2 regions of the Pseudoalteromonas sp. TAB23 genome follow, and region 2 is predicted to be linked to the other one. Evidence: riboswitches for the same ligand, from Rfam matches in the RefSeq annotation. Region 2 holds a riboswitch; the other holds the start of a gene.

Region 1 (16,272 bases), on a different contig from region 2:
GGATATTATGAAAACCGAATCGATGAGTTGCAGGCTAGGCTGCGGCGCATGTTGTATTGCGCCAAGTATTAGTTCGCCTATTCCAGGTATGCCAAATGGTAAAAAGGCCGGAGAGCGCTGTATTCAGCTAGACGAACGTAATTTATGTAAGTTATTTGGTGATTCAAGCCGACCTAAAGTATGCAGTGATTTTAGCGCCACGCTTGATGTGTGCGGGTCAACAAATGCACAGGCTTTAGCACTTATTACAGAGCTTGAAGAGCTAACTTAATCCTCGTTTTTAATACACATCTATTTACAATATATTATTAATAAAAATCTTCACAAGGTTATTAAAAGCAGTCGTTAATTTATTTAATGGCGAAATATTAGACATATTTAACTTTGTTGCTAATATAGGAAATTGTAAGATACTTTTTATAAATCTCATTTATAGGTGATTTCGTTCAATCTTAATTTTTAAAAGGAAAGAAAAATGAAAAATTTACTTACAGCATTTACATTAGGTGTGACTTTATTAGGTTGTTCAAACTTACCAATTAAAACCGATATTAAAGAAGACCACTTTAGACTCGAAAACTTTAAAAGAGAGCAGGGAGTAGATCTAGAATATGTCCACTTGATGTGCTTTAACAAAAAACCTACACAATGGGCTGAACCAAAGCAGTATATCAGTGGTGAGCATGATTTATGGGTAAAGGCGAGTGTTTCAAACCCTGATGTTTTAAATAGTCAAAAAGAAGCTTTTGTTAATTTTAACGTTAATTTAGATTCTGATAAAAGCTACATGCTAAATAGAAAAAGGGAAGGGGATAAAATATCAATCTGGATACAAGAAGTTGAAACCGGTACGGTTGTTTCGCCGGTTCTTACAGATGAGCTTAGTCGCCCTTTACAAATTGATAATGAGCTAAGAAAAAGACAATGTCGTTCTGGTTCAATATAAGCTGAGTAATCAAAGCTCTTAATATTTAGTATGCCGTTTATTTTTTGCTAAATATTTATTCAAAGACCTGTTTTAAATAAACAGGTCTTTGAATGTGATAGCTCAATTCTACCAACTATACGTTGCGCTTAACGTATATTGCTCACCTCGCCCTGGTGTACCAGGTATCTCTTCAAACGATTCACCCCATAGGTTATCTGCTGCTAAAGTAATAAATAAGTTTTTTAGCATTGGCGGCGTAATTTTTAACGTTAAATGAGTAAATAAAGCATCGTCGTCACTACCGCGCAGCGCATTTTCGTGCTGTTTGCGCCACTCGTTATCTATTCTAAACTGCAATATATCAGTAGGATTCCAAATTGCGCCGAGTGTTAGGCGGTGATCAGGAAAGTTTAATGCGTAAAAACTAGCATCAATATCTGCCGCACCGTAATTTTCTGATTTATGAAGGTAGGTGTAACTCGCTACAATTTCGGTTGTTTCAAAGTGTTTAGTTGCTAAGAACTCAATGCCCGTCGTATTTATATCTACAGGGTTTGCAAAGCGCGCTGAGCTTGAATCAAAATTAAACGTCCAATCGGTTAAGTTGTCATCTTTGCGATAAAAAATAGCCGAATTAAGTTGCCAAGTTTGCTCATCAACTAATAAACCTAGCTCTAGGCTTTTAGTCGTTTCGCGCTCAAGGGTGTAATTACTTCTAAATAACCCGCCTGAATCACTTCCACCAATCGCGGTATAGCCTGCTACTTGGCTTGCCTCTGCGTACGATAAATAAAACGTGCGCTCAAAACCTTTGCTGTTTTGTGTATTAAGCGTTACATCACCAATAAGTGACAGTTCTGAGTCGTCTCTATTTGTATCGTCAAACGCAGCACCTAAACGAAATGTAAGTTGTTTATTATCCTCAAGCGCCATTTTGTATTCAGGCAATACGCTTAATTTATAATACTTACGAGAGGTAAAGTTGTTTTCAAGCGTGGTAGATTCAATTGAGTCGTCAATAAACTGCGCTGAATAATTTACAGCAAATACATCGCTTTGAGCATGATGCCCCGATAGCGCTAACGACTTAACTTCACTTTTGTGAAACGCTTCAAAAGCGCTTGGATTTTCGCGAGAGTAAATATAATGATCGTCGTGTGTGCGGTAATAAGCCGACACTTCAAAGTTACTATCCTGCGCATAATTTTGCTTATGGTTTAGCATTAATAAGCGGGTTTCTAGCTCTTCTGTTTCGTTAACGCCAAATGGTGTGTACAAATTTGGCCAGCCAAAAAACTTATCTTGTGAGCCAAAAAATAAATCGGTTTGAGAATCAGCGCCAGCTAATTGAACGCGACCCGATGCACGCGTAAAGTCGTGATCGCCGTTATCAATAGTGCCATCGCTTTGTGAGTGAGAAATCTCACCTTCAAAACCAAGCTTCCAATCCTTTGCGCCTTCAAGGGGCATACTTACACCCGCATGTAAGCTTTGTAAGTTAAAATCATTTGTGCCAGTACCTACCGATACACTGCCGCCCGTGCTAATTGGTTTCCAGCCAAACGATACAGTGCCTACAGAGCTATTAGCACCATTAAGCGCATTGTCTGCGCCTGTTAAAATATAAGGGCCGGTAAGCATTTGCGGTGCAATAGGAATTTCAGCAAAGTAATGCCCAGACTGTGGGTCAAGTAAAGTAGCACTACCAACTCTAAAGCCGGTATTTTCAAAAATACCGCCACGTATAGTTACATCGGCTTGCGCTTCAGCCATATTACGTGATTGCAAATCAACACGTGGGTCATACTCTAAATTAGATACTGGAGAGTCAAATGTACCTACAGGTAATGTGTTTGCAGTGGGCGATGCCTCAACCGTTATTTTTTCGATTGCCGGTGATGCTTCAGTTTTATTAGTTACAGCTTCGCCGTAGGCAAAACTGCTCGCGCTGCATAGCAGTGCAGGGAGTATAAAGTGCGGTGACCATTTCATGTTGTGTGTCTCATTTTTTATATGCAATTACGGTAACAATTAAATTCAGAACACACTTTTAAGGCGTGATAAAATAATTCAATTAAACAACTGCGATTTTGGCGCGATTGTACATTAATTCATTAAAAACTGCATTTGATTATCATTTGCAACGTTAATGCATCTAACAAACTTGGTCACATTTATTATGAATATAAAACAGCAAGATACTATTTACTTTGCAGGTGGCTGCCTGTGGGGCGTGCAAGAGTTTTTAAAGCACTTACCTGGTGTAATAAGTACTGAAGCAGGGCGGGCTAATGGAAAAAATGATAATACACAAGGCGAATACGACGGTTATGCTGAGTGTGTAAAAGTAATATTTAGTACAAAAGAGGTTAGCTTAAACGAGCTGTTTGGCTTCTTTTTTGAGATTATTGATCCGTATAGCGTTAACAAACAAGGGGATGACGTAGGCCCTAAATATCGCACTGCCATTTATAGCAAAAGCCAAGATCATTTAAAGGTCGCTAGCAATTATATAAGCCAGCGAAGTGATGCTGATAAAATTGTGGTAGGGGTCGAGCTGCTAACTAACTACGTGCCAAGCGATCCTGAGCATCAAGACCGCTTAACTAATCATCCTGATGACTATTGCCACATACCGCTTGAGTTACTGCATAAGTATAAATCGTAACTTTAACGCGGTGTTTTTGTAGACGTGCAGCTTGCTGACGTGACGAGCGCAGCTCGTAATTTAAGATGGAATATAGCGCTATAAAGTAATTAGAAGCTATCGCTTCTCGCGCAAGCAAGCTTAGCGCCTACGGGTAAAGTTTGACGCGGTGTTTTTTGTAGACGTGCAGCTTGCTGACGTGACGAGCGTAGCTCGTAATTTAAGGTTGAATATAGCGTTAGGTAAAGGTAAGTGATTAGAAGCTATCGCTTCTCGCGCAAGCAAGCTTAGCGCCTACAGGTAAAGTTTAATCCGGTGTTTTTTGTAGACGTGCAGCTTGCTGACGTGACGAGCGTAGCTCGTAATTTAAGGTTGAATATAGCCCTATAAAAGTAAGTAATTAGAAGCTATCGCTTCTCGCGCAAGCAAGCTTAGCGCCTACAGGTAAAGTTTGACGCGGTGTTTTTTGTAGACGTGCAGCTTGCTGACGTGACGAGCGCAGCTCGTAATAACTTTATTTTAAAAGTTCCAAAAATACACACCCACAAAAAAGCTCACGTACTGTGAGCTCTTTTAAAACTTACTTATAGCTAATTTTAACTTACTGCTGCTTTTGCGGCGGGAAGTTACTTAAAATTTCGCTCACTGTTTTATTAATTGATGTTTCACGTTGTTCTGGCGATTGATTTTTCTTTAATCGACCTTCTTTTGCGCCGCGCCATACTAGCTGGTTAGATTCACGGTCTACAATATCAATAATCAGTGTACCCACTTCGTATTCACGCGCAGTTGTATCGCGTTGAAAACCAGTACCCCAATAACCCCAATGCGGGCGGTAGTTTATATTGAAGTTATCTACTTCAAGCTCTTTATCTACCGATGCATGATAGTTAACAAGTACATCAGCTTGCGCTGCATCAACTAAGCTCATACCTAGTGTTTGGCTCAATTCTGCATTAACGGCAGTGCGAACACGCTTTTCCATTAGGCCATTAATTTGATAGTTATTTGTGTCTTTAGTTAGGCTGGCGTTTTCTACCCAAGCAAATGTTTTAAAATTACTAAAGTTAGCTGATTTATCGTAATCCCAATCTGGGGTTTGTGTACAGGCTGTAAGAAGTGCTAGCGCTGCAACAATAAGTATATTTTTCATTACGTTTGCTCCAATAAAATGCATTAATTTAAAATAACACACATAGTTTAAATGTGTATTATTTAAACGTCCTATATTTTAGTTTAGTTGGTTTGCCTTAACGGCCAATTAATTGTGTTCAACTTCAATCCAATCTTTTTCATCTACCCAGTTTTGTGCACCGTCTTTTACCGAGCGAATAGGCACAATGTAGTCACAACTTATTTGTGGTTTAACTGAGGCAAATATAGGCACAAAACCAAAGCTTAGTGCGGTTTCTATAATTGCTTTTTGATTTTGTGGGTCAATGTCGGCCGCTTCATCTATGTAAATAGGTATACGGTATAGGTTTTGTTCCTGGTCACTTAATAAGTAGCGAATAAACAACATGCCACACAATAACTTAATCGTAATACGTGTGCCGTTTGAACCCGCCGAATCTATTTTTTCAAAGTGCTCTGTTTCACCTGCGCGGTTAACCACTTCAAATCGAATATCAAATAAATCGGTAAGTGTTAAGCCCGCTTTATCTGAGGCGAGTTTAATTAAGTGATCTTTCGCTTCGTTTACCGCACTTTCGCTGTACGGTTCTTGGCTCAGTAAATCAAGTGTGTCGCCTTGTTCAAACTGATGCGACGTGCTGATAATGGTATCTATACTATCAACCAGCATTTTGCGCGGTATTACGTTAATTTTAAACGCTTGCAGGTTTGAAATACGGTGCTGGCTTATGCCTTTATTAAAGCTGTTCATTTCGCGGCGAAGGCGGTCTAAATCTTCTCGTAAGCCTTTAATAGTTGCAGCCACTTCGGTAAGTGCAACACGAGCTTGGCGTTCAACAGCGTCGCGTTCGTTATCAATATTATGAAAGGCGCTTATTAGCTTTTGGTACTTAGTATATTCGTCGTTTTCGTTGTCGAATTTAGTTATACCCGCGTTATATACATGCAAATAGGTGTTGCGCACGTTTATGTCAAAATTACGCAGCTCTTGGCAGTCTTTATTAAAGTGATGAACAAGATCGCTTAAGTTATCAAAGTCGACCGTAATATCAATCATGTACGGGGTCACTTTGCCGCTGTATAAATCAAGCGTGTGGTCAATTCGCTCGCTTTTAACTTGGCGTAAGCGCTCAGTTTGGCGATTAATTTGCTCTTGTTTCGATTTAATTAACGAGCGACGATCGGCAATTGAGCCACTATTTTTTTGAATATCTTGCAAGTAGTCGTCAACTTGTTCGCGCTCAGCTAATAACTGCTCTTTTAGCATGGCTTGCGCTTCAACCGACTGCTGCATTATATCAAACTGCTCTAAGCGCTTTAGCGCGCTCTCTGCGCTCATAAGCTCATCGTATAGCGCGTCTTTTTCTTTTTGCTTGTCGGCAACGTTTGCTGCAACATCGCGTTGTTGCTTAAACTCTTTAAGTGAATGCTCAAGTGCATTTAGCTGAGCGGTTAATTGCTCCTTGTTTTCGCCGCTTTGCATTTGCACAGGCGAGAGCTTTTTAAGCTTAATGCTCGCACCTGGTAGCGTTAATACGCCGCCTTTAACGTTTTCGCTAAGTAGCGATAAAAATTCACCAAATGCATCTTCATCATCAATGGTTATATCGCCATTAGTGGTGGTTGCAAACGAGAGAATATCTGGGTTTAAAATGCGCGATATTTCTTCTACTTCTTTTAACGAGAGGTCTTCGCGCATACGGGTAAACAAATTAAACTCAAGATTTTTAAGTTGCAGCTTTAAGCTCTTAATTTGTTTTTGTGTTTCGCTGATGCGGTAGTCAAGCGTGTGTAGGCTTTGCCCTTGTGCGCTGGTTATAGAGTGCGAAAGCGACTCGTAATCTTGTTTTAACTGAGTCAGGCTGGTTTTGAGCGTGGCTTTATTTACCAGTTCAAACTCGCTTTTAAGCGCATCGTAATCTAAAAACCACTGCTCAATTTGAGTTTGTCTACGCTCTATATCACGCGATTGCTGTACGTATAGGCTTTGCTTTTGCTCAAACTCGTGTTTTTCGTGCTCTATATCTTCAAGCGCTATACCCAGCTCATTAAGTTGCGATTCTTGATAGGTATCAAAATCAATCAATGCTTGGTCAATTTTAGGTGCGTACGCCGCTAATTTACCTTTAAGCACGGTTTGGTTTTCAAGCATTGATTCAAGCGCGGCTATTGGCTCTTGCATTGACTCAAGGGCTTTTAATTCGCGTTTTGAGCGGTTTACTTTATCAAATGAGCGACGCCATACTTCATAAAAATCGACCTTAGAGTTCGACATATGGCGTTCAAACACGCGTAGCATAAAGCGTTTTACGTCGCTTGCGCCTAATTTGTGTAAATTAAGAATACGTCTAAATATTTCTTTATAAATAGAGGAGTCTTGCACATTATTAAGCGGGATCATTTTTAAGTTAATGTCGCCGTCAAATGGGGTTGCGCCGCCAGTAAGTAGCGCGTTTAACTCTTGTGCTTTAAGCTCAATAGGGTTGTAGTTAAGCGATTTTAAATGGTTGAACAGCTTGGTAAATTTAATAATAGTTTTACCTTGCGTGTACTGCTCTAAATCAAGCTTTCCTTGATAACAAAAGTACTGATGCGCGTAACCGGCAATTTTACCAAGCCCTGCAACGCCTATTACTACCGAGCCATGAGGCAAGTTAGCTTCGAGTAAAATGTACGACTGATCGGATGAAAAATAAAACTTACGGGTTTCATCTAAATCGTGTCCGTCCCATTCTGTTAAGCGCAAATCGTTAATAAGCGGGAACTGCAGGGCGTTAATAACCGAGCTTTTACCTGTGTTATTGGGCGCGCAAATAGAGCTGCTTTTATCAAGCGGGATCACACATTTTGCATAGCCTGCGGTGTTAAGTAGGGCGAGTTTACTTAGTCCGTATAGATTTTTCATTCCTCGTCCTCTGTAATATAGGTTTCTTCGTTTACTTCCATGAGTGCATCTATGTAGCGGTGAATTGGCGCTTGTAGCATAAAGCCGCCTTCTACTTCACGGGCTAAACCTAAGCGCACCATGCGCAGGTAAACGTCTTTGCGCAAATCAGATCCCGAAAATATCTCAAGCTGATCAAATAAATGTTTGTTAATTTGCACCAGCGTTTGCATAAGCTCTAAATCGTTTACGTCGTCAAACAATGCGCGCATTGGGTCTTTACCCGTATTGGCGTAGTGCTCAATTAAAATGTAAATGGTGAGTGCGATAGCGCGAGATATTTTGCCCATATTGGGTGTGCTTTCGTCGCTACCAAAGTAATAAAAGCCACGGCTGTCGCGTTTTAAATCGTTACCTAAAGCGGTAAATAGGGCGGTGTAGTCTTCTATGTGTTGGTCAAGCTCTTGCCACATTACGTTGTCTTGCTCGCAAATGTGATAACCCGCTACTAATTTTTTATTAATGGCTTGTAGGTGGGTTAGCTCGTCTAAGTTTATGTGTGTCATGGTTTATTTATCTGCCTTTGAATCTGGCTGAGGCTCTGAATTAAATGGATATAAAGAAAAGTGCTGACCGGCAATTTTTACGCGGGCTTTTTCATCGCTTTGAATTATTTTAATATCGCTGTCGCTGACTAATTTTTGATACAAAAATAGCATTTCGTCGGCATCGAGATTTGGGTAGCTTTCGTCTAAAAATTGCAGCAAGGGCTGCGGCTTTTTGCGTTTTTTATTAAAGCGCTTAGCAAAGCTGGTTTTAACATCGTTGTAGTCAGGAATATTAGGCGTAACAAATGCAGGCACGTCTTGTTGATCGGGCAATTGGTATTCTTCGTGTTCAAATTCAACCAAGCTTGCCATGTAAGCCACAATATGACGTTGCTGACCAAGCGAATATCGCTGCGCGTCGCTCACAAAATGTGGCTGTACAGCACTTAGCATGTTGTCTACGCCATTTTTGCGCACAAGCCCAAGTACTTTGGCTGCTTGGCGAGTAATTAAGTTATTACGGCGTAACTCTTCGCGTAGCGGCATAAGCATGTCGGCACTTTTACGTAAGCTTTCTCGACCCACTAAATGCATTTCGAGTATACGGGTACGTAATTGCTCCAGCATACGTTTGTCGTTGTACGCTTTACCTGAGCGCTCAATGTGCAGTATTTGCTTACTTATTTGCTCTTCAATGAGGGTAAAACACGCATGAAATTCACCGCGAATATCAACCATTTCAAGCATTGGCTCTATGTATTCGTCAAACGCTTCTATTACCGCTTTATAACGCTTTTGCAGCGATTGCACCGCATTATTAGATTTAGCTTGTTCAACAATATTTAAAATAGCGTTTTCGTTGTGCGTATAGAGCTTCATTATTTTACGCACCCGATCATCCATAATGCGGCTATAGCGGCGTAAGTCGTCAAAGTCTTCTATTTCGCCAGCGTTATCTAGGCGGTTACCTAAACGAGCTAGGTCGTCTACTAATACGCTAATTTCTTGCGCTAAGCCTAAATGTTCTTCTTGCAGTAAAAACGTAGCAAAGTCGGCAATGGCACGATTTATTTCAAGCTGTGAGGATTTAGCCAGTGGAATTAAAATATCTTGGTTTAACAAACGATTTGTTTCTTTATAAATGCGTTCGTTTGACCACGTAGGCTGCTTTTGCTTAATCGCGTTTTGTACGTCTTTTAGGCTAAAGTCAGCCATTTTAAAACGTTTAAATAATAGCTCTAATACACCCCAATGTTCGGTTATGGTGTTTAGCAGCTTTTTAGCTGGGATCATAAGAGGTTACAACATCCTAGTATTTTATTATTGAGTTCTTTTAGAAGACTCATTATTACGTATTTTTAATTAACCTTGTCTGTATATAGTATTCGTTTTTAAGACCATTTAATAATAGTTTTTGCATAGAGGCAGTGCTAAAATTCGCGCCGAAAATAGGCACATGAAATGGAATGTTATTTGTGTGTTCTTTAAAACTATATCAAAGGTTGTTTAACTACCATGGTTTCCTCGATTATTCTAACCCTGATAGCGATTGCATTTTTACTGATCGTTATAGAAGATATTATCCATGTCAATAAAGCTAAAACCACGCTGTTTTTTGGTACGCTTTGCTGGATTCTTCTTTTTATATACCCTCTACACGGGCAAAGCCCCGATACAATTCAACACCTCCTAAACGAAAATATTTTAGAAATTGCCTCTCTATGGCTATTTTTAATGGCTGCAATGACCTTTGTAGCGTATTTAAATTCAAAGGGGTTTATAGAAAATATTGTGCACCGTGTTATGCCAAAAAGTATTAGCGAAAAAAAGCTCATGTTTTTGGTAGGTGGTTTTGCATTTTTGTTTTCGTCGATTTCAGACAACGTAACAGCTACGCTTATATCGCTCGCGGTTGTTATGTCGTTAAAACTTGAACCTAAAAAACTCATTAAATACGCCACGCTTATTGTGTTTGGGGTTAACTCAGGTGGGGTATCGCTAATAACAGGTGACGTAACCACACTGATGATATTTTTAGATGGCAAAGTAACCATTGCTCATTTATTACTACTTATAGCGCCAGCACTTGCAAGCGTTATGCTGCTAGCCGCGTTACTGTCTATAGGTATGAAAGGGCGTGTTGAGTTTGCTGGTGCAGGTAAAACCCGCATCGAAAAAACCGACATTACCATTGCTGTTATATTTTTATCTACCGTAGTGAGCACACTTATGCTGAGTGTAGTTTACAGCGTACCGCCTTTATTAACCTTCTTGTTCGGCTTATCAGTGATGTTTTTAGTCGCGCAATTTTTAATGCGCAAAAAAGACATTAACAAAGACATAATCGACTTTGTTCGCGATATAGAATACGACACATTATTGTTTTTTGTAGGTGTACTTTTACTTGTAGGCGCACTTAAAGAAATTGGTATGTTGAGTAAATTTACCGACCTATATACGGTAATGGCACCTGAATACGCAAACTACTTAATGGGCATATTATCAGCAGGGGTCGATAACGTACCGCTTACTGCTGCTTTATTAAAAGCCGATATAGTAATGAGCCAACAGCACTGGTTGTCGTTTACGTATGCAACGGGCGTGGGCGGTTCAATGCTTATTATTGGTTCGGCTGCGGGCATTATTGCCATGAGCAAAGTTAAAGCGCTTACCTTTATGAGCTACTTGCGTTTATCGCTGCATTTATTAATTTGTTACACGGTTGGATATGCGGGCTCGTATTACATGGGCAGTTTTATTTAACTCATAAATTATTAAATGCTTGACAGCTAGACGTCTAAACGATAACTTTCAAAGCCCCGCTACTTAGTGGGGTTTTGTTTTATTAGCCACTGGTTAATAAAGCATTCAGAAGAGGTGCGATACTTAGGTACTTAATGTTAGGCGACGAAAGCCGATGATCATTAAGGAGGGAAGTACTCGCCGAGGAAAATAATGGTACGTCGTCATTGTTTTTCGGTTTATGGGGCTGAATCCTCAAAACTGTCACCAATATAGGTGGAGAGCTTCTGGCAGTGGACTTATCTTCAAGCATTCCTTTGCCAAGTTCTTCTTGTTTTATTGCGGTTTGGATACCGCGAAAGGAGACTAAATGACTACCCAATCAGCGCCACAAACAGTGCCTCAAACAGAGTTAAGCGCAAAATCAGATTACATCGTTGCCAAGTTTGGCGGAACCAGTGTTGCAAACTTTGAAGCGATGAGTCGCTGTAGCGAAATTATTGTTGCAGATAAAAACGTACGTATTGTTGCCGTGAGCGCTAGTGCCGGCGTAACTAACCACTTAGTTGCACTTTGCAAACCAAGTATTACCTCAAGTGAGCGCCAAGAACACATAAACGGCGTGCTTGCTATTCAACAAACTATTTTAGATGAGTTATCGCTAGATGCCGATTTAGCGGTTGGCTTTAACGAAACTCTTAAAGCATTTCAAACATTGGCTCAAGAGTCACTAACAACCGATCAGCAACACGACGAGCTACTAAGCTTTGGTGAGCGTTTATCGTCGTATTTGTTTGCTCAAGTGCTGCGTTTACAAGGTTTAAATGCCGATCGCTTTGATGTGCGCAAGGTGCTTAAAACCGACAGCCAATTTGGTAAAGCAACGCCTAATGTTGCAGCCACAGCGCAAGCAGCTAAAGAACATTTAATCCCGTTGTTAGACGCTCAAGTAATTGTGACTCAGGGATTTATTGGCAGTGACGAATACGGCCAAACAACAACGCTTGGACGTGGTGGTTCAGACTACAGCGCTGCATTATTAGCTGAAGCAATCAACGCTAAAAGCGTGCATATTTGGACCGACGTAGTGGGTATTTTTAGCACCGACCCGCGTTTGTGCGCAAAAGCGACGCCAATTGCACGCTTAAGTTTTGACGAAGCCGCTGAAATGGCAACCTTTGGCGCAAAAGTATTGCACCCAGCGACTATTTTACCAGCGAGCCGTAGCCACATTAATGTGTTTGTAGGTTCTAGCCGAGAGCCAGAACGTGGCGGTACATGGATTGAGCGCGAAAAATCGCAGCAACCAGGTATACGCGCAGTAACACAACGTAAAAACCAAATATTGCTTACGCTTAAAAGCCCAGAAATGCTACTAGCAAGCGGCTTTTTAGCACGCGTATTTACACTATTAAGTGAATACAATATATCGGTAGATTTGGTAACCACCTCAGAAATCAGTGTAGCTATAACCCTTGATAACGCGCAAAATGCCTCGCGTCCAGAGCTTGATCAAGAATGCCTAGATAAGCTTGCAGAGTTTTGCCATGTTTCGGTAGAAAACAACCTAACATTGGTGGCACTTATTGGCTCTGAGATTCAATTACGCCAACACGAAATGAACTTAATGAGTGTACTAAAAGACTTTAACATTCGATTAATTTGTCACGGTGCTAGTAAGCACAACCTGTGCTTTTTAGTAGAGCAAACTGAGTCAGATAACGTAGTACAGTCTATTCATAGCCGTTTATTAGAAAATGATTTTGCTGCGTGAGTAATCGTTATTCAGGAAAATAACCTAGTAAAGTTACCTAGTAAAACTACCTAGTAAAGTTACTTAACAAAGTCGGTTAATAAAAAGCATCGCCAGTCGATGCTTTTTTTATGCACCACACTTACATCAAAACAAACATTGCGGTCACTGCTATCAGCTACAGTAATGCTATTACTGCAAGCGCTAAGCTTTGCACTATTTAATTCGTCAAACACATTGGGGCTAAGTAATTTTGCAATAGGGCGGCTGGTGGCTTTAGCAAGTGACTCTTTTAATGTCCAAATTCTAAAAAACGTATCTGCTTGGGTTTGGGTATTAGTAGGCTTGGTGATAAGTATAATTTCATCATTATGATAAAAATGCTTAGCGAGCTTTTCAAATGAGCGCTTTAGGCTTACTTTTTCAATATCAAAACCGAACTCACTTTTATCAAAATTTAACGCGACCCCAACTAAACCATGCGAATGCGAAATACAGGTATTAATAACATTACCATTTACATGTATTTGCAGCTTTGAGCTTGCTTCGTCAAATTCTGTACTCATTTTATTAAGCGCCACGTGCGCATGTTGCGGCTGCGCTATTTTAATAAGGTGTTTTAACAATAACCGCGTAGCTAAATACTCTTGCTTAGCTTGTGGGCTTTTGCGGCGGTTTATAATGGTTATCTCAAATGGGCTTAAGTAATCGGGCAAATTAAAGTCACTAAGCTCAAGTGTTTTAGCATTAAATAATAAAATACTGTTACTCGCTAAAGACAAATTTGCCAATTGAGTTGAAGTAATACTCAAGGCGTTTTTAAAATAGTGTTCAGTCATAAAAGCCCTAAAGCAAAAGAAGTCGCTGATATTGTGAGCGGTTAACGCCACTAATAAAGGCTGGGTACAATTTTATTACTCAGCTGGCATGAAATATGGTTTAATTCACAATAATCAAAATAATAACAGATTTGTAGATGTATGGCACAAGTGCGTGATGGGTTTCAAAGCCGACTTGGTTTTGTTTTAGCCGCTGCTGGCGCAGCAGTGGGTTTAGGTAATATTTGGGGTTTTCCTACGCAAGCGGCCAACCATGGTGGCGGTGCATTTTTACTGGTTTACTTTATTGTTATATTTTTACTTGCGCTTCCTGCGCTGTATACCGAACTTTATTTAGGTCACAAAGCACAAGCTAATCCTGTAAAAGCATTGGGCGATGCATGGCAAAACACTAACCGTAAGGTTGGTGCTGCGGCAGGCTATATAGGCCTTGCGGGCGCAGTTGTTATGCTAAGTTTTTACTCAATAGTAGCAGGGTGGATGCTCTCGTACGCTATTGAACCCATAACAACCTTTTTAGGTTTTACAGGTGCAAGCGAATTTTTACATAGCGACTCAGTGCTGCGTAATTTTGTATTTACGCCGCTTATGCTTATTTTAACTGCCAGTATTATTTTAAAAGGTGTTAAATCGGGAATCGAAACCTGGTCGCGCCGTTTAATGCCACTGTTACTTGTGCTGCTTGTTGGTTTAATTGCCTACATTGCAACACTTGATGGCGCAAGCGAAGGCTTTGCCGCGTATTTAATTCCTGATTTTAGCCAAATACTCGATCCTAATTTAATTATTGCTGCAATGGGGCAAGCGTTCTTTTCGCTCTCACTAGGTGTGGGTTGTATGATGATTTACGGCTCGTATTTACAGCCAGATGCTAATTTACCAAAGCTTACAGCAGGTGTTGCTTTACTTGATACTGGCGTTGCGTTTTTAGCGGGGTTACTTATTATTCCTGCTATTTATGTGGCGCAGCACAACGGTGTAGAGGTATTTAGTGGCGGTAAACTGATTGGCGAAGGGCAACTTATTTTTGCTATTTTACCTGAGCTATTTAGCACTATGGGCGAAATTGGCTTATTAGTTGGTTTATTATTTTTTGTATTAATGTCTATCGCATCGGTTACGTCAACTATATCGACCACCGAAATTCCGGTAGCGTTTTTAGTCGAAAACCACAGCGTTAGCCGCACCAAAGCAACATGGGCGGTAAGCGCCGTTGTACTTGTGTGTGCAAGCGCCATTATATTAAATTTTGATTGGTTATTTGGCTTAGTTATTATGCTATTTACTCAATACCAACTACCGCTTATGGGCTTATTTTACTTTATTACAGTAGGGTGGATGTGGCAGCGTGGTAATAAATTACACCAAGCAACAACCGGCGTACATTACTGGTTTGCTCAGTATATTCGTTTTGTTTGCCCAATATTAATGACCTTGGTATTTGCAAACGTTGCCTTTGGTTAATTTTATCTAAACCCTAAAAATAGATTAATAAAGCGAAGTGAGCTTAAAACGCACTTCGCTTTTTTGTGCTTGTTATTTAGGTACAGCCAAGGTATTTATAAAACCTCATTAGTTAGAGGCTTACCTTCATTTACTTCAAGTGCATTTTGTATTGTTGTATTAGCAATTTCTGTGAGTGCCTCTTGGGTAAAAAAGCCCTGATGCCCCGTTACTAAAACATTTTTAAAGCTCACTAAGCGCGAAAATATATCGTCTTGATTTATTTCGTCGCTGTGGTTTTTAAAAAACAGCTCCGACTCTTGCTCGTAAACGTCGAGCCTCAAGTAGCCTAATTTTTTAGTTTTAAGTGCATTAATGCACGCTTTGCTGTTAAGCAGTGCACCGCGAGAGGTGTTAATAAGCATAACGCCGGTTTTCATTTTACTAAATGCCTCATCATCTATTAAATGATGAGTTTGCTCCGTTAAAGGGCAATGCAAAGAAATCACATCGCTTTGGCTAAGTAAGGTGTCTATATCGGTAATTGTATAATTGCCAGGTTGTGCGTAGGGGTCGCACACTAATACTTTAGCGCCAAAGCCATTTAAAATGTTGCACAGCGCTAGGCCAATTTTACCGCAACCTACAATACCCACGGTTTTATTGTGCAAGTTAAAGCCTAGTAATCCGTTTAAATCAAAATTGTCTTCGCGTACGCGGTTATACGCTTTATGGGTTTTACGGCTAAGCGTTAGCATAAGTGCAATACAATGCTCGGCTACTGCTTCTGGGCTGTATGCTGGTACGCGTAATACTTTAATTTTATGTGCTTTTGCTGCAGGTAAATCAACATTATTAAATCCTGCACAACGTAGCAAAATAGTATTTATGCCTTGGCTTGCCAATTGTTCAATAACAGTGGCGTTTACAGTGTCGTTAACAAATACGCATATGGCATCAAACCCGTTTGCTAAAATAGCCGTTTGTTCGCTCAGGGCTTGTTCAAAATACGTTATTTTTATATCGCGGTGACCGCGTGTACTTTGTTCAAAAAAAGGCAGTTCGTACTTTTGAGTACTAAAAAAAGCAATGTTCATGGTAATAGCCTCGACGCTTGAGTGTTTGTAGGGTAGTTAACCTTTAATACACTAAACTACTTTACAAGTAAGCGCCCAAGTAAAACGCATTTTATTGATTTAAATTAAGCCTTAAGCGGAGCCTTACTTGAGGTAAACAAAGGTATTTTTGACGATACTTTTTTACCACCTCTAGCAGCGCTTAACTTTGCGGCTTGCAGTAGGTTGCTTTCTATTACTTGTTTAAGTGTTTCGGGCTTAGTACGCGGTGCATAGCG
Region 2 (7,379 bases):
TACCAAGTGCTCGCAGTGCATAAGGCCCTGTATTTCCGCCTAAACGCGCACCATGCTTTTTTAAATACGCCCATAAACCAATAATATCGTCTGTTGGCCAATTAGCGATAAACTGACTAAAACTGCCATGTTCCCCTGCTATTTCGTGGATCATGTAAGCATTTTCGGTAATTGTTTTTACTTTTTTATAGTTACGAACGATTCGCTCATCCGTTGCTTTTTGTTCCAGCATATCAGGTGGCATCATTAATAACTTATCAACGCTAAAATCCCAAAAAACCTCTCTAAAGCCTGGCCACTTATTATTAATGACTGACCAATAAAAGCCGCTTTGAAATACTTTTCGAGTAAATTCCTCAAGCCAATCGTCGTCACTTAACGTGCTTAGTTGTTTTTTAGATAGCGGTTTTGCAAGTAATAACTTAAGCATTTTTTCGGAGCCTTTTCGCTCTACCGCTCGCTTATAAATATCGCTAAATTTTTCCATACTAATTAAATACCTCACTACTTATATTGCTAGTGTACGAGAAAAGCACCCAATACGTAACCACTCCCATTATGGATGAATGAATATGCATTTAGTCGCTTGACACCTAGACGGCTAAAATGCTTTAATCGCCGTAATTACCCTATTTAAATTGCTCAGGTTTGTAAGTTTTTACTCTACAAACAGGTGCAAAGGGCTAGAAGAGGTGCGTTATTCAGGTAGCGTATGTTAGGAGCGCAAACTCCAGTGAGCATACGTGAGGGGAATTAACGCCGAGAAGTAATCACTTTTGCGAGGTGTTTATTTCGGGCGACTAGGTTGAACCCTAGCGACTGTCACCAATAGCTGCTTGTAACAAGCAGCTTATTAGTTTGGTGGAGAGCTTCTGGTCTTAAATATTAAGGCCGTGCGCCCTATTATTTTAAGCCCATTCGCTCTTCGAATTATTAGTTCGAACGACGTTAATGCGGCTCCTTCCATAAAGCTTTTTAACTCTTCGAATAATACCAACTGCATTAAATTAGTTATCGCTAAAATGATCACGTTTTTAATAGAGTTGGTACAAATTATAAGTTCGTGAGAGATGATCAATAACTTCAATTTAAATGACTACTCATTGTGGACCGCGCTAGTAACGCCGTTTGATCAACACGGCGATGTTGACTACAACACGTTAACTAAACTGGTTAGCGATCAAGAAGCAGCGCATAACGGTATTTTACTACTTGGCAGTACGGGCGAAGGTTTAGCACTCACGCTAAAAGAGCAACAAGCCATTGTTGAACACGTATGCCAGCTAAAACCAGCAGTACCACTCATGGTTGCTGTGGGCGGTAGTAACTTAAAGCAACAAGTTGAGTGGGTTAACTACTGTAATACACTCCCAATTCATAGCTTTTTACTTGGCTCACCGCTTTATGCAAAGCCTGGCGCTATAGGTCAAACTCATTGGTTTGAAAGCCTACTTAATGCAAGTGTTCACCCGTGTATGCTTTATAACGTACCGGGTCGAAGTGCTGTTAGCATCCCAACGGCAACAATTCAAAACTTACAAAATAATAAAAATTTTTGGGCGTTAAAAGAAGCGAGCGGCAGCATTGCTCAGTTTGAAGCTTATCGCCAAGCTGCGCCTAATTTAGCTATTTTTAGTGGCGACGATGCGCTAATGCCTTATTTTGCTCAAGCTGGCGCAAAAGGTTTGGTGTCGGTAGCTGCAAATGCATGGCCCGCACAAACTCATGAGTTTGTTAAACGCAGCTTAAGTGGTCAACACCCTAATTTATTTGCCCAGTGGTCAAGCGCTATTAGTAGCCTATTTGCTGTCGCAAACCCTATTCCCGTAAAGGTATTGATGCATTTGCAAGGTCGCTTAAGCAGCCCGCAACTTCGTCCACCTTTAACACACCTTGAGTTAACTCAAACCGATTGCATCACAACTGCAAACAACACCATTTTATCTTGGCATTAAATACAGGTTTTTATAATGAGCTGGTTAGAACTATTAAATAATTTAGAATCGGGCGCAGTACGCGCAGCATCACAAAACGAAAGCGGCCAATGGCAAGCTAACGTAGAAGTAAAACAAGGCATTTTGGATGCCTTCAAAAATGGCACTAATACTGAGTTTGCAGGTGGTTTTGTTGATAAACATAACCTAGCTCCACAAGAGTTTAGTACTGACGATGGCGTACGTATGGTGCCGGGTGGCTCTAGTGTTCGCCGTGGTGCTTATGTTGCTAAAGGCACGATTATTATGCCACCAGCGTATGTAAACATCGGTGCATATATCGACGAAGGCACAATGGTAGATAGCCACGCATTAGTTGGCTCGTGCGCACAAGTAGGTAAAAACGTACATTTAAGTGCTGCAGTTCAGCTTGGTGGTGTACTTGAGCCAATTGGTGCAAGCCCAGTAGTTGTAGAAGACGACGCCTTTATTGGCGCTGGCTGTATTATTGTTGAAGGTGTAGTCATTAAAAAAGGCGCTGTACTTGCCCCAGGCGTGCGTTTATCAGCAACTATTCCGGTATACGACTGCGTAAACGAGCGCCAACTAGATAAAGGCGAGCCAATCCCAGAGTACGCGATTGTAATACCAGGCTCTCGCCCTGCGTCAAACGAATGGGCACGCGAGCAAGGCTTAAGCATGTCGTGTGCGTTAATAGTTAAATACCGCGACGAGAAAAGCGATGCATCGTTATTGCTTGAAGAGGTTTTACGATAATGAGCTTTTTGAGCACGCCTATCAAAACCGCTGTAAATACAATTACACAACAACTTGATACACCTTTTTTTGTTTACGACCTAGATCAACTAAACACGCATCTTGCGCGTTTAGTTGCGCAAACCGACGTAAAACTATGGTACGCGGTAAAAGCAAATCCACTGTCTAAAATTATTCAAAGCTTAGACAGCGCTGGCTTTAATTTTGACGTAGCAAGTAAAGGTGAGCTTGAGCAAGTGCTAGCACAAGGTATTAGCTCACAGCGCGTGCTCAACACAGGGCCTGCAAAAAGCCCTAAACAAATAAAACACTTTATTGAGCGCGGCGTGCGTATATTCGTGGCCGAAAGCCTCAATCAAGTACGTTGGTTAAACCAACAAGCGCAACTGCAAAATACGCAGTTACAAGTATTACTGCGAGTGCAATTACGCTGGCCTGAAGGTGAAAAAAACCCCCTGGGCGGCGACAGCCTTACGCCGTTTGGTTTGGGTTGTGATGAGTGGCAAGCACTCAATGTAACCGACTACCCTACACTTAAGTTTGACGGCTTACATATTTTTCAGTGGGGCAACATGCTTAGCACGCAAAAGCTAAGCGAATTGTGGTCACAAATGATTGCACCACTTAGCCAACTTGCCAGCGATTTAAATATTAGCCTTAAAATTCTCGATTTAGGTGGCGGCTTAGGTATTCCTTATACACAAAGCGAAACAACACTTGATTGGGATGACTTAATAGCTGCACTCGCTAAAATTAAAAATGATGCGGGCGTAGAAGAGCTATGGATGGAACTTGGTCGTTATGCCGTTGGCGAATGTGGTCATTACGCAAACCCAGTAATAGAGCGCAAACAAAACTATAATCAACAGCAAGTCATTTTAAGCGGCGGTATAAACCACTTATTACGCCCTGCTGTTACCAGCCAAGATTTTCCTGCTGCGTTACTGCGTGAATCCAGTGCTAAAACTCAAGCGGTCACTTTATACGGCCCGCTTTGTACAGCGCTTGATTGCTTAGGTGAGCATAACCTGCCAAGCGATTTAAATGAGCACGACTGGCTAGTGTTTAGTCAATGCGGTGCTTACGGCTTTACCGAAAGTATGCCGTATTTTTTATGCCACGAGCTCGCCGGCGAGTACACATTGCAAAACGGTGAACTTACCTGTGTTCGCCAAGCCGAAAATGCCAGCCACTACTTAAGGTAATAAGCATGAGTAATACAACACACATCAGCCAAGAGAACATTGTAGTAGGGGAAGTTGCAAACGGCTTACCCCTTACAATTCCGGTGTATCGTTTAAAAGGTGATGGCACAGGGCCTAGTGTTTATGTTCAGGCCAATATGCATGGCGCTGAAGTGCAAGGTAACGCAGTTATTTTTCAGCTACTTGAGCAATTAAAACACCTAAACCTTAATGGCGATATTACATTAGTGCCTTATGCAAATCCGATTGGTTGTAATCAAAAATCTGGCGAGTTTACCCTTGGCAGGTTCGATCCGATTACGGGCACTAATTGGAATCGCATGTATCACTACAATAAAAATTTAGTGGCACAGTTTGCACAAAATCATACTCAGTATGACGACGCTACATTAAAAAGTAACTTCAAACAGGCGCTTATTGACGAAGTAGACAGCAAACTTAACGGCCCTGCTTATTTACTTAATACGGGTAAACGCATTGCGCTTAACCTACAAAAGCTCGCTCATCAGGCTGATATAGTACTCGATTTGCACACAGGTCCTATTTCAAGCAAACATTTGTACTGCCCAACCTATGCAACCGACAGCGCACGTTACTTTAATATTGAACATGTACTGCTTATTCCTAGTGATTTTGACGGTGCAATGGATGAAGCTAACTTTTGCCCATGGTGGCATTTAAGTGATGCACTTAGTGGGCAAGGTCGCGAATTATCAATACCTGTAGAAGCATTTACTGTAGAGCTAGGCAGCCAAGAAAAAATAGACTTAAAAGAAGCACTAAACGATGCTAACAGCATTTTAAGTTACTTAAATCACAAAGGTGTTTTACAAAATGCACCGCATACGCCAGCTAATATCACTCGCTATGCATGTAATTTAGATGACTACTTTGCTTATTACGCCCCCATTGGCGGCATGGTTGAATACATAGCCCCGCTTGGCGGACACATTAAAGCCGGTGAGCCTATTGCCAATATTTTGCGAATGGAGCGCTACTTAAGCGAGCAACCACTGCAAACACTTACTCTCGATTGCGATGCAATTGCCATTTTGCACTTTGCCTCGGCGAGTGTTAACCAAGGCACCGAACTTTATAAGTTTTTTACTAACATATTTGAGCTTTAGCTCACCCTTCTCATTGCGTGAGAGCACATTAACTAAAATAGTTAATGTGCATTAAAAAAGCGGCCTAGGCCGCTTTTTTTCTGATCTATATTTACTTTGTATACGTACAGACCTTGTTATAAATACAAATTCAGTAAAAGTTCACCGTTACATATGTAAAAAGACGTTATAATTAAATTAACGCATACAACACAACCCGAACCCACAAGGAATTACAATGAGCTGGCGCCACTGGATCACACTTTCTGCCTTAATAAGTACAGCTACCTTCGCACAAGAAGAAGTTGCTACAAATGAGCAAGACAACGACATCGAACTTGTAAAGCAGTGTATTTTAAATGAGGTAATTGGCGGGGATGGTAAACAAACATTAGACGATCTTCGTAAAAAGTGTTCAGCTCTTGAAGAAAACAAACAACTTACCGCGCTTGATAAACGCCAAGCTCGTGAAGAAGTAGGTAAAAAAAATAGAAATGTAATTACGCCACATAAGCGTAACTATATTTTACCGCTTTCGTACGTATCACACCCAAACGATCGCCCATTTGATGGCTTTGATGCACTAACAGACGATAACGACGGTGAACCGCTCGACAACTTAGAAGCAAAATACCAGCTATCGATAAAAGTACCTCTTTACGATGATTTTTCGGATAAAGACCAAGCCATATTTTTTGGCTTTACACTGCAATCATATTGGCAGATTTATAACTCAGAAATTTCTTCTCCATTTCGTGAGACCAACTACGAACCAGAGATATTTTGGATAAATTACCTCGACCCAGAAAACGTATTATGGGGCGACGAAATGGCAATCGCATTAGGTATTTCGCATCAGTCAAATGGTCGAAGCCAACCAAACTCACGTTCGTGGAACCGTATTTATGCAGACTTTATCTGGGAAAACAGAGGCTTTGTTTTTAGCTTTAAACCTTGGTACCGAATAGCTGAGGACGAAAAAGAAGATATTTTAGAAGCTAAGGGCGATGACAACCCAGACATATACAAATACATGGGTTACTTTGAATTTAGCGGCGCGTATCGTTTTCATGACCATGAATTTAGCTTTATGACACGTAACAATTTAAATTCAGATAATCGTGGTGCAATTCAACTCGACTGGTCGTTTCCTTTATGGGGCCGCGTTCGTGGTTATGCACAATACTTTAACGGTTATGGCGAAAGCTTAATTGATTACAATGCGGATGTAGAACGTATTGGTGTAGGTATATTATTAACCGATCTGCTGTGATACTTCCCTAAGTTTTACACACAAAAAAGCCAAGCATCGCTTGGCTTTTTTGTGTTTTGAACAGCTAAACAGTTATTTTTTTACTACAAACTGTCCTTCAAATTCTGCAACCACGTTATCACCATCGTAAATAGTTACAGGCACTATGTAACTTGCTTTACCATCGGTTTCTAAATCGCTTAACTTGCCCTTACAGGTTTGTATATCAACACAACCACGTGGGTCGGTAGTAAGCGGCTTTAAGTACTTAATGTTAGCATCGGCTAATACAATATTACCTTCAAGCCCAGCTTCTTTAAGTGCTAAGTACGTAGCACCCCAACCTGTTAGCGTGGCCAAGCTATAAATAGAACCTGCAAACATGGTGTTATGTAGATTTAAGTTAGCGTCTAGGTCGGCGCTGGTTGTAAATTGCCAATCGGTATAGCTTTCTACCTTAATACCCATCGCGTCACTAATTGGAATAGACTCACGCCACGTATTTTGTAGTACTTGCGTCCAATTTGGATGACGGAACCAGCCTGGCTCAGACGGTTTTTGCTTTATCATTTTAAAGTGCTGTACATCGCCATACGCTAAATGTGCTTTTTCTTTTAGTTCGTAACCGTGGCGTTTATAAAACTCAAGCGCACGTTCGCGAGCAAATAAAACCAGTTCATCAGCATTTTGCGTCCATGCTATTTTTTCAAGCTCATGTAATAAACGACTACCAATATGCTGATTACGGTTCCCCTCTGCAACTGCCATGTAGCGCACTTGTGCTTGCTCATGATTGTTAAAGTGCAAACGTGCTACACCTAGCACTTCGCCTTCTTTATTTTTTATAAAGCGGTGCTCAGAGTCTTGTTCCATATCGTCTTGTTCAGAGCCACGAGGCTCGCCCCAAGGCGCGCGTAATACCTGCCAACGCAATTGGTAATACGCTTGCCAATCTTCGCTACTTTGTGGGGTGCTTACCTGAAACATACATACTCCTGTTGTTATATAAGCCGTAAATAAAAGTCAAAAAAAAGGCTACGGCGCTATACTAATAGTATTGGTTATCTACCAAGCTAAAAAAATAAAATAATTAAATTGATTGGCA

Evidence for each region. A riboswitch is a leader RNA that binds a small molecule or an ion and turns the genes downstream of it on or off. The one in region 2 is predicted to bind lysine.
Region 1: another riboswitch for lysine. It lies ahead of lysC (lysine-sensitive aspartokinase 3); the one in region 2 lies ahead of dapA (4-hydroxy-tetrahydrodipicolinate synthase).

What each region holds. Positions count from the first base shown of each region.
Region 1 is NZ_AUTP01000147.1:23,212-39,483, forward strand. It holds gene L654_RS0105985 (YkgJ family cysteine cluster protein) at 8-271, shown strand; gene L654_RS0105990 (hypothetical protein) at 476-946, shown strand; gene L654_RS0105995 (TonB-dependent receptor) at 1,055-2,920, opposite strand; gene L654_RS0106000 (peptide-methionine (S)-S-oxide reductase) at 3,108-3,596, shown strand; gene L654_RS0106010 (DUF4136 domain-containing protein) at 4,177-4,728, opposite strand; gene L654_RS0106015 (ATPase) at 4,837-7,614, opposite strand; gene L654_RS0106020 (hypothetical protein) at 7,611-8,159, opposite strand; gene L654_RS0106025 (hypothetical protein) at 8,163-9,434, opposite strand; gene nhaD (sodium:proton antiporter NhaD) at 9,657-10,904, shown strand; lysine riboswitch at 11,006-11,178, shown strand; gene lysC (lysine-sensitive aspartokinase 3) at 11,254-12,657, shown strand; gene L654_RS0106040 (4'-phosphopantetheinyl transferase superfamily protein) at 12,717-13,475, opposite strand; gene L654_RS0106045 (sodium-dependent transporter) at 13,617-14,939, shown strand; gene L654_RS0106050 (2-hydroxyacid dehydrogenase) at 15,035-16,015, opposite strand; gene L654_RS0106055 (glutathione peroxidase) at 16,120-16,272, opposite strand, start outside.
Region 2 is NZ_AUTP01000165.1:29,929-37,307, reverse strand. It holds gene L654_RS0107000 (DNA-3-methyladenine glycosylase I) at 1-487, opposite strand, end outside; lysine riboswitch at 680-880, shown strand; gene dapA (4-hydroxy-tetrahydrodipicolinate synthase) at 1,071-1,955, shown strand; gene L654_RS0106990 (2,3,4,5-tetrahydropyridine-2,6-dicarboxylate N-succinyltransferase) at 1,971-2,711, shown strand; gene L654_RS0106985 (PLP-dependent decarboxylase) at 2,711-3,916, shown strand; gene L654_RS0106980 (succinylglutamate desuccinylase/aspartoacylase family protein) at 3,922-5,043, shown strand; gene L654_RS0106975 (phospholipase A) at 5,261-6,295, shown strand; gene L654_RS0106970 (bifunctional GNAT family N-acetyltransferase/hotdog fold thioesterase) at 6,368-7,261, opposite strand.